DNA from 2 places in the Pseudomonas sp. 43A genome. Region 1 is predicted to be linked to the other one. Evidence: riboswitches for the same ligand, from Rfam matches in the RefSeq annotation. Region 1 holds a riboswitch; the other holds the start of a gene.
The links. Region 1 has a riboswitch for manganese ahead of HUW52_RS06665 (TMEM165/GDT1 family protein). Riboswitches for the same ligand answer to the same signal wherever they lie in the genome.
Positions count from the first base shown of each region.

Region 1 (6,743 bases):
GCGTAAGCAACCAACATTGCCGTGCCGACCGGGTGATAGATCGCGGCAAAAATGCCGATCAGGGTCAGGCCGATCACCAGCATGGTCGGGCTGTTGCTCAGGCCGGTGAAAATCGCCGAAGCACCGATGCCGAAGAAAAACACCAGCATCATCTGCCGCCGACTCCAGTGATCGCCCAGCCAACCGGCGGGCAGCGAACAGGCGCCGAAAGCAATAAAGCCTCCCAGCGATAGTCCGATCAGCGTGGCGTAATCGAGACCGAAGGCTTGGGTCATGCCGAGCACGGCGGCGGGAAAAATCAGCATGAACATGTGATCGATCACATGCGCGGCGTTGATGTAGCGGATGACGTTTCTCGATTGATTCATGGCGGCACGCTTTACGTTGTTGTGTGCCGCCTATGCTAAGTTGGCGAAAAAGCGCATTCCTGCCAAAAAAGTCATCGAATCCGACATGTTAATCAGCCACTTCGAACACGGCCCGGTGAGCGCCTATCCCCGGGATTATCTGGACGGCGCGCACCAACCGTTGCATCTGCATCGCGAGGCGCAGTTGTTGTATGCCGTCAGCGGGATCATGCGCGTGGTCACCGAACGCGGGGCGTGGGTTATTCCGCCGAGCCGCGCGGTATGGATTCCGCCAGAGGTGGCGCACGAGATTTTCATGAGTGGCGATGTGCAAATGCGCTCGTTGTTCATCGCTCCCGAGCTGTCACCGGCCAGCCTGCAACAGTGTTGCGTGCTGGCGGTGACGCCGTTGTTGCGCGAGCTGATCCTGCGCGCGGTGCAAGGCCCGCCGCACGCCGACAATCCGTTGATTCAGCAATTGATGCTCGAAGAACTGGCCAGCCTGGAAAACCTGCCGCTGCATATCCCGATGCCCACTGACCGGCGCCTGCAGAACATCTGTCTGGCGCTGCTGCACACCCCGGATCACCCGAACACCCTGGAAGACTGGGCGCAGCAGGTCGGTGCCAGCTCTCGGACATTGGCGCGGCTGTTCCAGCAACAATTGCAGATGAGTTTCAACGCCTGGCGCCAGCAACTGCGCTTGATGGAAGCCCTGCCACGCCTGCTCACCGGGGACAGCGTGCAACGCGTGGCGCGGGATCTGGGTTACGGCAGTGCGCGGGCGTTCAGCGCGATGTTTCGGCGTTTGCTTGGGGAAAATCCTCGGGACTACCTGAATACCCTGAGCAAGCTCAGCGCACTCGTTTAGGAATTCCCCCCTGTGGGAGCGAGCTTGCTCGCGAAAGCAATCTTCCAGTCACCTGTGATGTCGACTGATCCGACGCCTTCGCGAGCAAGCTCGCTCCCACAGTTTGATCGCGTTTTTCAGCTCTTAGTGCATCTCGGTAAACGCGATTTTCACGCCGAGCGCGATCAGCACCGCGCCCATGGTGCGATCGAACCAGTGGCCCATGCGGGCGAAGCCGGCACGCACGCGTTGCTGGCTGAACAGCATCGCGACGAGGCAGAACCACAGGGCTGTTGCGACAGCCAGATAAACCCCGTAACCGGCCTGTATCGCCAGTGGCGTATGAGGGTTGATCACCACCGTGAACAGCGACAGGAAGAACAGCGTGGCTTTCGGATTCAGACCGTTGGTCACAAAGCCCGAGGTGAACGCGCCGCGAGCGGTGCGCACACCGGCCTCTTTGTGCAGATCATCGGTCACGGTTTTCGCCGGTTGCGCACGCAAGGCTTTGAAACCGATGTACAGCAGATAAGCCGCAGCGGCCCATTTCAAGGCGTTGAACAGCACGATCGATTGCGACACGATCAAGCCGATACCGAGCAGCGAATAACCAACGTGGAGGAAAATCGCCGTGCCCACGCCCAGTGCAGTCCAGGTGCCGGCGCGGCGACCGTGGGTCACGCTCTCGCGCACCACCACGGCAAAGTCCGGGCCGGGGCTGGCGACGGCCAACAGATGGATCAGTGCAACGGTCAAGAACTCGGTCCAGTACATGAGGGCTCCTTTCGGCCAAGCGTATCAATTTGTTTCATCTGGTAGGCTCGGCAGATTACGCCCAACGCTCACAGCACAAAAGGTACAGTTGATGACGAACACGCGCCGCGCGGTATTCCTTGATCACCCTTCGCTGGATCTTCGCGATCTGGACCTCAGTCCATTGCGTGATTGTTTCAGCGATTTGCAGTTGTTCGCCCAGACCTCGCCCGAGCAAGTTGCCGAACGCCTGCAAGGCGCCAGCGTGGCGATCAGCAACAAGATCCTGATCGACGCCGCCGCGATGGCCGCCAATCCCGATCTGAAACTGATCCTGATCACCGCCACCGGCACCAACAACGTCGACCTCGCCGCCGCCCGCGCTCAGGGCATCACCGTGTGCAACTGCCAGGGTTACGGCACGCCGTCAGTGGCGCAGCACACGATCATGCTGCTGCTCAACCTCGCCACGCGCCTGGCCGATTACCAGAAAGCCGTCGGCGAAGGTCGCTGGCAGCAGGCGAAACAGTTCTGTTTGCTCGACTATCCGATTGTCGAGCTGGAAGGCAAAACCCTCGGCCTGCTTGGGCATGGCGAACTCGGTGGCGCGGTAGCGCGGCTGGCCGAAGCCTTCGGCATGCGCGTGTTGCTCGGGCAGATTCCCGGGCGCCCTGCTCGCCCGGATCGTCTGCCGCTGGATCAACTGCTGCCACAAATCGATGCCCTCACTCTGCATTGCCCGCTCAACGAGCACACGCGCCACTTCATCGGCGCCCGCGAACTGGCCTCGATGAAGCCCGGTACGTTCGTGGTCAACACCGCGCGTGGCGGGCTGATCGATGAACAGGCGCTGGCCGACGCCCTGCGCAATGGTCATCTTGGCGGCGCGGCCACCGATGTGTTGAGTGTCGAGCCGCCGACGCAGGGCAATCCGTTGCTCGCGGCAGACATTCCACGCCTGATCGTTACGCCACACAACGCCTGGGGCAGCCGCGAGGCACGCCAGCGCATCGTCGGCCAATTGACCGAAAACGCTCAGGCGTTCTTCAGCGGTAAGGCGCTGCGGGTCGTCAGTTGATAAACTGCGGCACTTTTTTTTGAGGAGCAGTTATGGATCCGCGCAGTGAAGTACTGCTTCGTCAGCCCGAGTTGTTTCAAGGTTCGTTGTTGTTGGCCGGTTTGCCCGCCGATGATTTGCTCGGGCGCCTGCCCAACGCATTCGGCTGGTGCTGGCATGCCGGCGATCAAGCCGCACTGGACGCCCGTTTCGAAGGGCGCAGCCATTTTGGCGTGAACATTCCCGAGCGCGAGTTTGACAGCGCCGTGGTGTTTCTGCCCAAGTCCAAAGACCTGACCGATTACATTCTTAATGCCGTGGCCTCACGTCTGGCCGGGCGCGAAGTGTTTCTGGTCGGGGAAAAACGCAGCGGCATCGAAGGCGCGTCCAAGCAGCTCAACCCGTTCGGCAAACCGCGCAAGCTCGACAGCGCGCGTCATTGCCAGCTCTGGCAAGTCACCGTGGCCAACGCCCCTGAAGCGAAATCCCTGGAAAGTCTGGCGCAGACCTATGAATTGCCTTTGGCCGAGGGTCCGCTGAAAGTCATCAGCCTGCCGGGCGTATTCAGCCACGGTCGCCTGGATCGCGGCAGCGCCCTGCTGCTGGAGCACCTGGACAAACTGCCGAGCGGCCACCTGCTCGACTTCGGTTGCGGCGCAGGCGTGTTGGGCGCTGCGGTCAAACGTCGCTATCCGCACAACCAGGTCACATTGCTGGATGTGGATGCGTTTGCTGCTGCCAGCAGCCGTCTGACGCTGGCGGCCAACGGTCTGGAAGCTGAAGTGCTGACCGGTGACGGTATCGATGCCGCGCCGATGGGTTTGAGTGCGATTCTGAGCAATCCACCGTTCCATGTCGGCGTGCACACCGATTATTTCGCAACCGAGAACTTGCTACGAAAAGCGGCCAAACATCTGAAAAACGGCGGCGAACTGCGGCTGGTCGCGAACAGTTTCCTCAAGTATCAACCGCTGATCGAAGAGCATCTGGGCGTCTGTGCAATCAAGGCTGAAGGCAATGGTTTCCGCATCTACCGGGCCAAGCGCGGCTGAAAATTTGTTCTTGCTCAATCGGATTTGCCTAGGCAGAATCCGCTCCGTCCTAGGGGAGTAGTCTCCCACGAGCGCCAAGCTCGTCCGGCATACGTCAACATACTTGATCCTCAGATCATGGCGTATGCGACCCAAGCGTCCGCAACAGACGGATCGCAGGGTTTGACAAGACCTATGACACGCACACCTTACCCGGGGCGGGAAGGCTGTACGTGTCATAGCCGTGTCGACCCGCCCCTTAGGAAATCCTGATGCTGGACTCGTTACTCGTTCCCACCGCAATCGTTGCCTTGGCCGAAATCGGCGACAAGACGCAACTGCTCGCGCTGATTCTCGCCGCTCGCTTTCGCAAACCCTGGCCGATCATTGCCGGTATTGTCGCCGCGACCCTGGCCAACCACGCAGCAGCCGGTGCGGTCGGCGCCTGGTTCGGCAGTTTCTTCTCGAATGCGACACTGCACTGGATTCTCGCCGCAAGCTTTACGGCCACAGCGCTGTGGACGCTGGTGCCGGACAAAATGGATGACGATGAAACCAGCACCGCACGCAAGTTCGGGCCGTTCCTGACCACGCTGATTGCGTTCTTCCTGGCTGAAATGGGCGACAAAACTCAGGTTGCTACGGTGATGCTCGCGGCACAATACCCGGATCTGTGGCTGGTGATTATCGGTACCACCGCTGGGATGTTGATTGCCAACGTGCCGGTGGTATTGGCGGGTAACTTCGCCGCAGACAAGCTGCCGTTGACCCTGATCCGTCGCCTCGCGGCTTCGGCATTCATGATTCTGGCAATCGTCGCGGTGTACAAAGCCATGCAGAGTAGTGGCTGGGTGTGACGGCGTAAGTCGATAGACCGCGTCAGCGTTCTTCGTCGGAACGCCGCCCGCAGACAGGCTCGCTCCCACAATGGAATGCATTTCAAAGTGGGAGCGAGCCTGCTCGCGAATGGGCCATCAGCCTCGCTGCAAAACCATCAGGATTTCGGCGCTTGTTCGTACAGCGGCATCACCTTCGGAATCGCCGCCTGCAGCGAAGCAATCCGGCTGGCCGAGGCCGGGTGGGTGCTCATGAACTCCGGCGGCGCGCCTTCCGACGCCTTGCTCATCTTGTTCCACAAGGTGATCGCGGCGTTCGGGTTGTAACCGGCGCGTGCGGCCAGCTCAAGACCGATCAGATCGGCTTCGTTTTCATTGGCACGGCTGTTCGGCAGGGTCATCCCGTAGTTAGCCACGGTGTCGGCCAGCGCCAGACTGTCCTGACCCAGACCGAGCAACGCACCTGCGCCTTGTTTGGCCATTTCAATCCCGTAGGCCTTGGACATCGCTTCACGACCATGCTCGCGCAGGGCGTGGGCGATTTCATGGCCCATGACCGCAGCGATTTCATCGTCGGTGAGTTTCAGGCTGTCGATCAGCCCGGTGTAGAAAATGATCTTGCCGCCCGGCCCGCAGTTGGCGTTGAGCTCATCGCTCTTGATCAGATTGACTTCCCACTGCCATTGCGCCGCATCCGGACGGAAGTTCGGCGCCTGGGCGATCAAGCGATTGGCAATTGCCTGAACCCGTTTGGCCTCAGGACTGGTCTTGTCCAGCACACCCTTGCTGGAGGCTTCACCGACAGTCTTCTGATACGACTGGGCATACATCTGGTCGACCTCTTGCGAGGACAGCATGCTGAACATGTACTGCTTGCGCTCCACACCCACGGCACCGCCGCTGGTGGTGTTGACCGACTGACAACCGGCCAGCAACAGCGCTGCGCTCAGTGCACTTACAACCAATGTCTTGTTCATTCAAAAGCTCCCTGAAAACCTGTCGCGTATCCTAGGCGGGTAATTGTATCGGCGCCAGATACAACGGACGTGTTACACGGTCTTTCAGACGCTTTCCACCCTGACTGTCGTAAAAAATTCACACCACCTGCCCTGCCGCTTGCAACAGCGTCGTGCACTGATCCATTTGCGACATCGGCTGGCAATTGCACCTGCTCACACTCATGGCCCAATGCCGGCTGCCGATACATCAGCGCAGACGTCCTCTTGCGTGCGGAGCTCCCATGAAGTTCAAGTCGATCCAGTTTTCCGTTGCGGCCCTCGCCGGCGCCATCGTACTTAGCGTGGTGGCCGCGCTGGTGCTGTATGCGCTGTTCTCCGGTGCGCGCACGCAAGAAATGGTGCAACAGCGCACCCAGGCGCAGTTCGAACAAGTCATCGAACAGCGCCTGACCTCGCTGGCGCAAACCCAGGTCAGCCAGATCCAGCGCGAGCTCGAAGCGCCACTGCTGATTGCCGGCGGACTGGTACGGGTCAACGCCCTGCTCGGCACACCGGGCGTCGATGGCCAGCCGCGCCTGAGCGTCAGCCGCGAGCAGTTGATCAGCCTGATCAAGGAAAACGTCGAAAAAAACCCGAAGATTCTCGGCACCTACATCGGCTGGGAGAGAAACGCCCTCGACCACAATGACGCGGCTTATGTCGGCACCAGCGTGGTCGGTATCGACGCGGCCAACGGGCGTTTCCTGCCGTGGTGGTTCCGCAACGATGACGGCACCCTAGGCCTGGACAAACTGGTCGACGTCGACGACCAGAAAACCCTGTCCACCGGCGTGCGCGCCAGCGAGTACTACCTGTGCTCGAAAGAGAGCAAAAAATCCTGCGTGATCGATCCGGCGCCGTACAAAGTCGG
Region 1 covers NZ_CP054880.1:1,492,269-1,499,011, reverse strand. Annotated here, with positions in the region: gene HUW52_RS06690 (MFS transporter) at 1-368, opposite strand, end outside; gene HUW52_RS06685 (helix-turn-helix domain-containing protein) at 454-1,218, shown strand; gene HUW52_RS06680 (LysE family translocator) at 1,342-1,971, opposite strand; gene HUW52_RS06675 (2-hydroxyacid dehydrogenase) at 2,063-3,028, shown strand; gene HUW52_RS06670 (class I SAM-dependent methyltransferase) at 3,061-4,059, shown strand; yybP-ykoY riboswitch at 4,100-4,222, shown strand; gene HUW52_RS06665 (TMEM165/GDT1 family protein) at 4,311-4,895, shown strand; gene HUW52_RS06660 (M48 family metallopeptidase) at 5,033-5,851, opposite strand; partial or broken gene HUW52_RS30685 (HAMP domain-containing protein) at 6,055-6,743, shown strand, end outside.

Region 2 (6,743 bases), 2.1 Mb from region 1:
GCGGTGGCCGAAAAACTCGGCGCCGGCGTCGCCAAGGCCCTGTTGGGCAAAGCCGTGTTGCCGGACGATCTGCCTTGGGTCACCGGCAGCATCGGCCTGCTCGGCACCGAGCCGAGCTACAAATTGATGAGCGAATGCGACACCTTGCTGATGATCGGTTCGGGTTTCCCGTACTCGGAGTTTCTGCCAAAAGAAGGTCAGGCCCGTGGCGTGCAAATCGATTTGCAGCCCGACATGCTCAGCCTGCGCTATCCGATGGAGGTCAATCTGGTCGGTGATTCGGCAGAAACCCTCGCGGCGCTGTTGCCACTGCTGGAGCAGAAAACCTCAAACAAGTGGCGCAAGAAAGTCGAAGGCTGGCGCGGTAGCTGGGAGAAAACCCTTGAAAAACGCGCGATGGCCAAAGCCGATCCGGTCAACCCGCAAAGGGTGGTGTACGAGTTGTCGCCGCGCCTGCCCGATAACGCAATCATCACCAGCGACTCCGGCTCCTGCGCCAACTGGTTTGCTCGTGACCTGAAAATCCGCCGTGGCATGCAGTGCTCGTTGTCCGGTGGACTCGCGTCCATGGGCGCCGCTGTGCCTTACGCGATTGCCGCCAAATTTGCTCACCCCGAGCGTGCAGTGATCGCACTGGTGGGCGACGGTGCGATGCAGATGAACAACATGGCCGAACTGATTACCGTCGCCAAGTACTGGCGCCAGTGGGCGAGCCCGAAATGGATCTGCGCGGTGTTCAACAACGAGGACCTCAATCAGGTGACGTGGGAGCAGCGGGTGATGGAGGGCGATCCGAAGTTCGAAGCTTCGCAAAGCATTCCCGATGTGCCTTATCACTTGTTCGCCATTTCCATTGGCCTGAAGGGTATTTTCGTTGATCGCGAAGAAGACGTCGCCGCTGCCTGGGAACAGGCGCTGGCCTCGGAGGTGCCGGTGCTGATCGAGTTCAAGACCGACCCGAACGTGCCGCCGTTGCCGCCGCACATCAAGCTTGAGCAGGCGAAGAAATTCGCCACGACCTTGCTCAAGGGTGACCCGGATGAAGGCGGGGTGATCATGCAAACCGCGAAGCAGGTGCTCGGCGCGGTATTGCCCGGCAAAAAATAACCGGTTAACGCACAGGTTGATCGTTCCCGCGCGCAGCAAAGGAACGCAGCCCGTGACGCTCTGCGTCACTGGACGCAGAGCGTCCCTAGAGGCATTCCTTTGCTGCGCTTGGGAACGATCAATGAGCGGAAGGTGCACTGATGATTTTCGTGGGTTGTGCAGGCTGGAGTCTAGGGCGCGAACACTGGCCGGCATTTCCGGCAGATGGCACGAACTTGCAGCGCTACGCCGGGCGTCTCAACGGCGTGGAAATCAACAGCTCGTTCTACCGTCCGCATCGTCGGCAAACCTATGAACGCTGGGCGGATGGCGTGCCGGAAGCCTTCCGCTTTTCGGTGAAAATGCCCAAACACATCAGCCATGAATTGCGCTTGGTGGGTTGTGAACGAGCGCTGGATAAATTCCTCGCCGAGTGCGCAGGTCTGGGTGAGCGCCTGGGCTGTTTGCTGGTGCAGTTGCCGCCGTCACTGGCGTTCGACGAAAGCGTCGCCGAAGCCTTTTTCACGACATTGCGTCAGCGGTTTTCCGGTTCTGTGGTGCTTGAGCCAAGACATGAATCGTGGGTCAGTGCCGAGCCAATGCTGATGACGCATCAGATTGCCCAAGCGGCAGTCGATCCCTCACGCATCAGCACCGATGCTGCGCCGATCGGCTGGACAGAAACGAAATACTGGCGACTGCACGGCTCACCGCGCATTTACCACAGCGCCTACGATTCCACTTATCTGCAAAACCTTGCACAAGCCCTGCAATCAGCGGCCGCAGCGGGGGCCACGACCTGGTGCATTTTCGACAACACCGCCAGCGGCGCAGCGCTCGGCAACGCCTTGACGCTGGCGACGCTGACCTGCGGTTGAATCAGACCGCCAGGTGCTCATACAGAATCGTCGCACCGACAATCATCAGCACCACGCCGCCGACGATTTCCGCACGCTTGCCGACGACCGCGCCGAGCACTCGGCCGAGCATCACGCCAAGGGTCACCATGGTCATGGTCGCCAGACCGATCGCTGCTGCTGCGACCCAGATATTGACGTCGACAAACGCCAGGCCGACGCCCACGGCGAGGGCATCAATGCTGGTGGCAAACGCGGTGACGGCAAGAATCAGGAAGGAGTGCGACCCCGGCTTTTCTTCTTCCTCTTCTTCGTGTTTAAGGCCGTTGTAGATCATGTGCAGGCCGAGAATCACCAGCAGGGTGAAGGCGATCCAGTGGTCCCATTCGGCGACCCAGCGGGTGGCCGCCTGGCCGATCAGCCAGCCGATGATGGGCGTGATGGCTTCGATCACGCCGAAGATCAGGCCGGTGCGCAGGGCTTCGGTGAGGCGCGGTTTGTGCAGGCTGGAGCCTTTGCCGATGGCGGCGGCGAACGCATCCGTGGACATGGCCAAAGCGAGGAATATGAGGGAAACAGGATTCACGGGGGCACACTTCCAGTCGGGCTATGAGTCAACGACACAACCACACGCCCGACTTTAGGCATGGATGTGTCGTCGGTCTCACCAACCAAAAGGTGTTCGCACCACGGCATGTTGCCGAGAATGTTGATACGAACGCTTCCGAAAGGCTCGGAAACAGGCTACTCCCCAACGAGGCTGCGGATCTTATGTGGGCAAACATGAAAATTTCGTCAAAACCACGGCATCGGTAATCAGGTTTGACAAGTCACGCCGGCCGCTCGTTGATGCGCAGTTCTGCGCACAAGCCGCCCCGGGGCAGGTTGTACAGCTGCAAGGTGCTGCCGATCTTGCTGACGATCATTTGCACAATCGCCAGTCCCAGTCCGGCGCCATTGGCGTGACCGTGGCTGTAGAAACGCTCGAACAGTCGTGCGTAATCCTCTTCGTTGATACCGGGCCCAGCGTCTTCGACACTGATGTACACCGCGCCGGATGCCTGCGGTTGGACCTGTACGCGCACTTCGCTGCCGGGCGGGGCGAAGTTCAAGGCGTTGGTGACCAGGTTCTGCAAGGCGATGGCGAGTGCGACCGGGTCGGTGTCGACGGGGCAGTGGTGGTCGCTGTCGAGAATCAGGTCGACGTCTTTCTCCAGCGCCAGCGGCGCCAGTTCGGCGAGTTCTTCACGCACCAGCGCAGTCAGCTCCACCGGGCTTTTTTCCGGGTTGGCCAGGCGCGGCTCAATGCGCGCCATGGTCAGCAACTGGCTGGCGATGCGAGTGGCACGATCCACCGCACTGACCAGAAACTCCAGCGCCTCCTCTCGCTGTTGCGCGGTACTGGCGAGCTGCGCGTTTTGCGCATGGATGCGCAGAATCGCCAGCGGCGTGCGCAACTCGTGGGCGGCGTCGGCGATGAAGCGTCGCTCGCGCGCCAGCAGGTTGTCGATCTGCTGCAACAGGCGATTGAGCGCGGTTTGCATCGGTTCGAGGTCGTGGGGCAGGGGGCGCAGATTCAGCGGTTTGAGGGTGTCAGTGTTGCGCCCGCGAATGGTCTGCGCCATGGCTCGCAACGGTTGCAGGCCCCAGCCGATGGCCAGCCAGATCAGCATCGTCAGCACTGGCACGCCGATCACACTCGGCCATAACGTGTGGCCAACGATTCGCTCGATCAGATCCTGCCGAATGTCATCGCGTTCACCGACCCAGATCAACAGCCCTTGCTGCGAATCCTTGAGCAGAAACGCGCACCAGTCACGGCCGTTTTCCATCAGGTCGTGAGAACCGAAAGTGGTCGGCGGCGCCGGGAGTTCCGGCGCTTCGGCCGAGCGCATCAGCAATTGCCCATCGCTGCGCCAGACCTGAAACGTCAAACGGGTTTCGTAGGGGTGCGCCGCCTCGCCATCACCGACCCGGCTCATCGCTTCATCGAAGGCCTGATGCAGCCGCTGCCAGTTGTTGTCGCCCGGTGCGCGTTGCGCCAGCACGCCTTGCAGCAGGCGTGCGCTTTGCGCCAGTTGTGCGTCGTAGACCTCTTCGATTTCGTGATGGCTGTCGCGCAGCACCAGCCAACTGATCAGCAGATCGCCCATCAATACCAGGATCAATACCGGCACCAGAATTCGCGCACGTATCGAGATCATGGTTTGACCGCCATCACGTAACCCACCCCGCGCACAGTGCGGATCAACTCGCTCGCAAGCTTTTTGCGCAGGTTGTGAATCAGCACTTCGAGGGTGTTGCTCTCGACCCGTTCCTGCCAGCCGTACAGTGCGCCGGACAGGCGCTCGCGGGTGACGACTTTGCCGGGCCGGGCCATCAGTTGATGCAGTAACTGATACTCCATCGGCGTCATCACCACCTCATTGCCAAGCCAAGTGACTTGCTGGCTGAGCGGATCGAGGCACACGCCGGCATGTTCGAGCACCGGTTGCGCGCGGCCCTGACTGCGCCGCAGCAACGCGCGGATGCGCGCCTTCAACTCATCGACATCGAACGGTTTGATCAGGTAGTCGTCGGCGCCGGCATCGAGGCCGGCGATGCGCTCGGCGGTGCCATCGCGGGCGGTGAGGATCAGCACCGGCAAGTCCTGTTGTTCGCTGCGCAGTTGTTGCAGCAAGGCCAGACCGTCGAGCCGTGGCAGGCCGAGGTCAAGCAGCAGCAGATCGAAGCTTTCACTGCGCAGGGCATGCAGGGCACTGACCCCGTCCTGCAACCAGTCGAGGGTATAACCTTCGTTGCTCAGGGCAACGCGAATGCCTTGTCCGAGGGCACGATCATCTTCGACCAGAAGCAGGCGCATGGCGGTTCTCTGTTGGCGGAACGGGTTGGGTGGTCGGCATCATGCCGCCGCGCCGAGCGTCTTGGCAGGCCATCCGACGGGAAAGATGTAACGGTTCGTTGCCAACTAAGCTTTCGCTAAGCTTGCTTTTGCACAGTGAGGTCTTTCTCATCCAGCGAGAGTGATTCCATGCGCAAACTGCTGCTGTTGTCTTTGATCGTCGCCAGCCCGTTGGCCGTCGCCGGCCCGCAATGCACCACCGCCGAGCGTTCGCAATGGCAAGACCAGAAGGCCTTTCAGGAACAACTGAAAGCCCAGGGTTACGAGATCAGCAAGTTCAAGGTTACCGACGGCAACTGCTACGAGATCTACGGGTTCGACAAGGACAAGCGCAAGGTCGAGATCTACCACGACCCGGTCAGCGGTAAAGCGGTCAAGACCGAGATCAAGGGCTGATGCCGAGCGCGTCCCTGCGCCTGTGGGATCCCGTGGTGCGGCTGTTTCATCTGTCGATTGCGGGCGTCTTCGTCGCCAATTATTTCTTCAATGAAGCGGGTGACGACTGGCATGTCTGGCTCGGCTATTACGCCATGGGCTGGTTGCTGGTACGCACGGTGTGGGGATTTATCGGGCCGCGCAGTGCGCGTTGGGCGGACTTCTGGCCGACCCCGGCGCGCTTGCTCGCCCATGCACGGTCGCTGATGGCCGGGCGGCCCGAGCATCGCCTCGGCCACTCGCCGATCGGTGCGCTGGTGATGATCCTGATGTTACTGACGTTGTTCACCGTGGGTCTCAGTGGCTGGGCGATGGAAGAAGTCGATGCCTTGTGGGGCGCCGATTGGCCGTTGTCGGTCCACGAAACGGCGGCCGACAGTCTGCTTGCGCTGGTGTGCATTCACATCGCTGCTGCCGTGTTTGAAAGTTTTCAGGTCCGCGACAACTTGCCGTTGTCGATGCTCACCGGGCGCCGTCGCCGATTGCCAAATGATTCGACGCGCTGACAAGGACGTCTGCCCATTGTTAACCCTCCTGTCCTTGCCGCGAGCCCCTTATGCGTGCGTTGTCCTTTCGCTTGACGTTCATTCTCGGCAGCCTCGCGGTGTGCCTGATCTTTCTGGCCGCGTGGCGCAGTCATCCACCCCATGTGCTGGCGCCCTTTGCGTTGTCGACAGCGCCGGTCGATGGCGCACTGCAAGCGTCGGAGCCGATGTACAGCAGCCGTTTCGTTTCCTCGCAGCTGGATGATTTTGTGCATTCCTCTTCGGTCACCGCGCTGCCTGGCGGGGACCTGATGGCCGTGTGGTTTGCCGGCTCGCGCGAAGGCGCTGCCGACGTGCAGATCCGCACCGCGCGCTTTGATGCAAAAACGGCGGAGTGGGGCGCCGAACAGGTGCTGGCGACCCGCGAGCAAACCCGCGACGGCACCCAGCGCTATATCCGCAAGCTCGGTAACCCGGTGATCGCGCTCGCGCCGGACGGGCGCTTGTGGATGTTCTACGTCTCGGTGTCCGTAGGCGGTTGGGCCACCAGTGCGATCAACGTGATGGTCTCTGCCGACATGGGCCGTGAATGGTCGACGCCGCGCCAGTTGATCACCTCGCCGTTTTTCAACATCAGCACACTGGTACGCGCGGCGCCGGTGTTCCATGTCGACGGCTCGATCGGCTTGCCGGTGTATCACGAGTTCATGGGCAAATTCGCGGAGTACCTGTACCTGAGCGCCGACGGTGCCGTGATCGACAAATTCCGCATCAGCCGCGGCAAGCACTCGCTGCAGCCGACCATCGTGCCGCTGGATGGCCGCCGCGCCGTGGCGATGCTGCGTTATGCCGGTGACACCCATCATCGCGTGTTGGCCAGCCGCACCGACGATGCCGGCCAGACCTGGAGCGAACCGTATCCGCTGGAGCCGGCCAACCCCAACTCCTCGCTGGCAGCGGTAGGCACGGCTGACGACG
Region 2 covers NZ_CP054880.1:3,565,034-3,571,776, forward strand. Annotated here, with positions in the region: gene HUW52_RS15625 (thiamine pyrophosphate-requiring protein) at 1-1,107, shown strand, start outside; gene HUW52_RS15630 (DUF72 domain-containing protein) at 1,248-1,964, shown strand; gene mntP (manganese efflux pump MntP) at 1,966-2,529, opposite strand; yybP-ykoY riboswitch at 2,536-2,708, opposite strand; gene HUW52_RS15640 (ATP-binding protein) at 2,774-4,147, opposite strand; gene HUW52_RS15645 (response regulator) at 4,144-4,806, opposite strand; gene HUW52_RS15650 (PepSY domain-containing protein) at 4,975-5,241, shown strand; gene HUW52_RS15655 (cytochrome b/b6 domain-containing protein) at 5,241-5,786, shown strand; gene HUW52_RS15660 (exo-alpha-sialidase) at 5,837-6,743, shown strand, end outside.
Region 2: another riboswitch for manganese. It lies ahead of mntP (manganese efflux pump MntP); the one in region 1 lies ahead of HUW52_RS06665 (TMEM165/GDT1 family protein).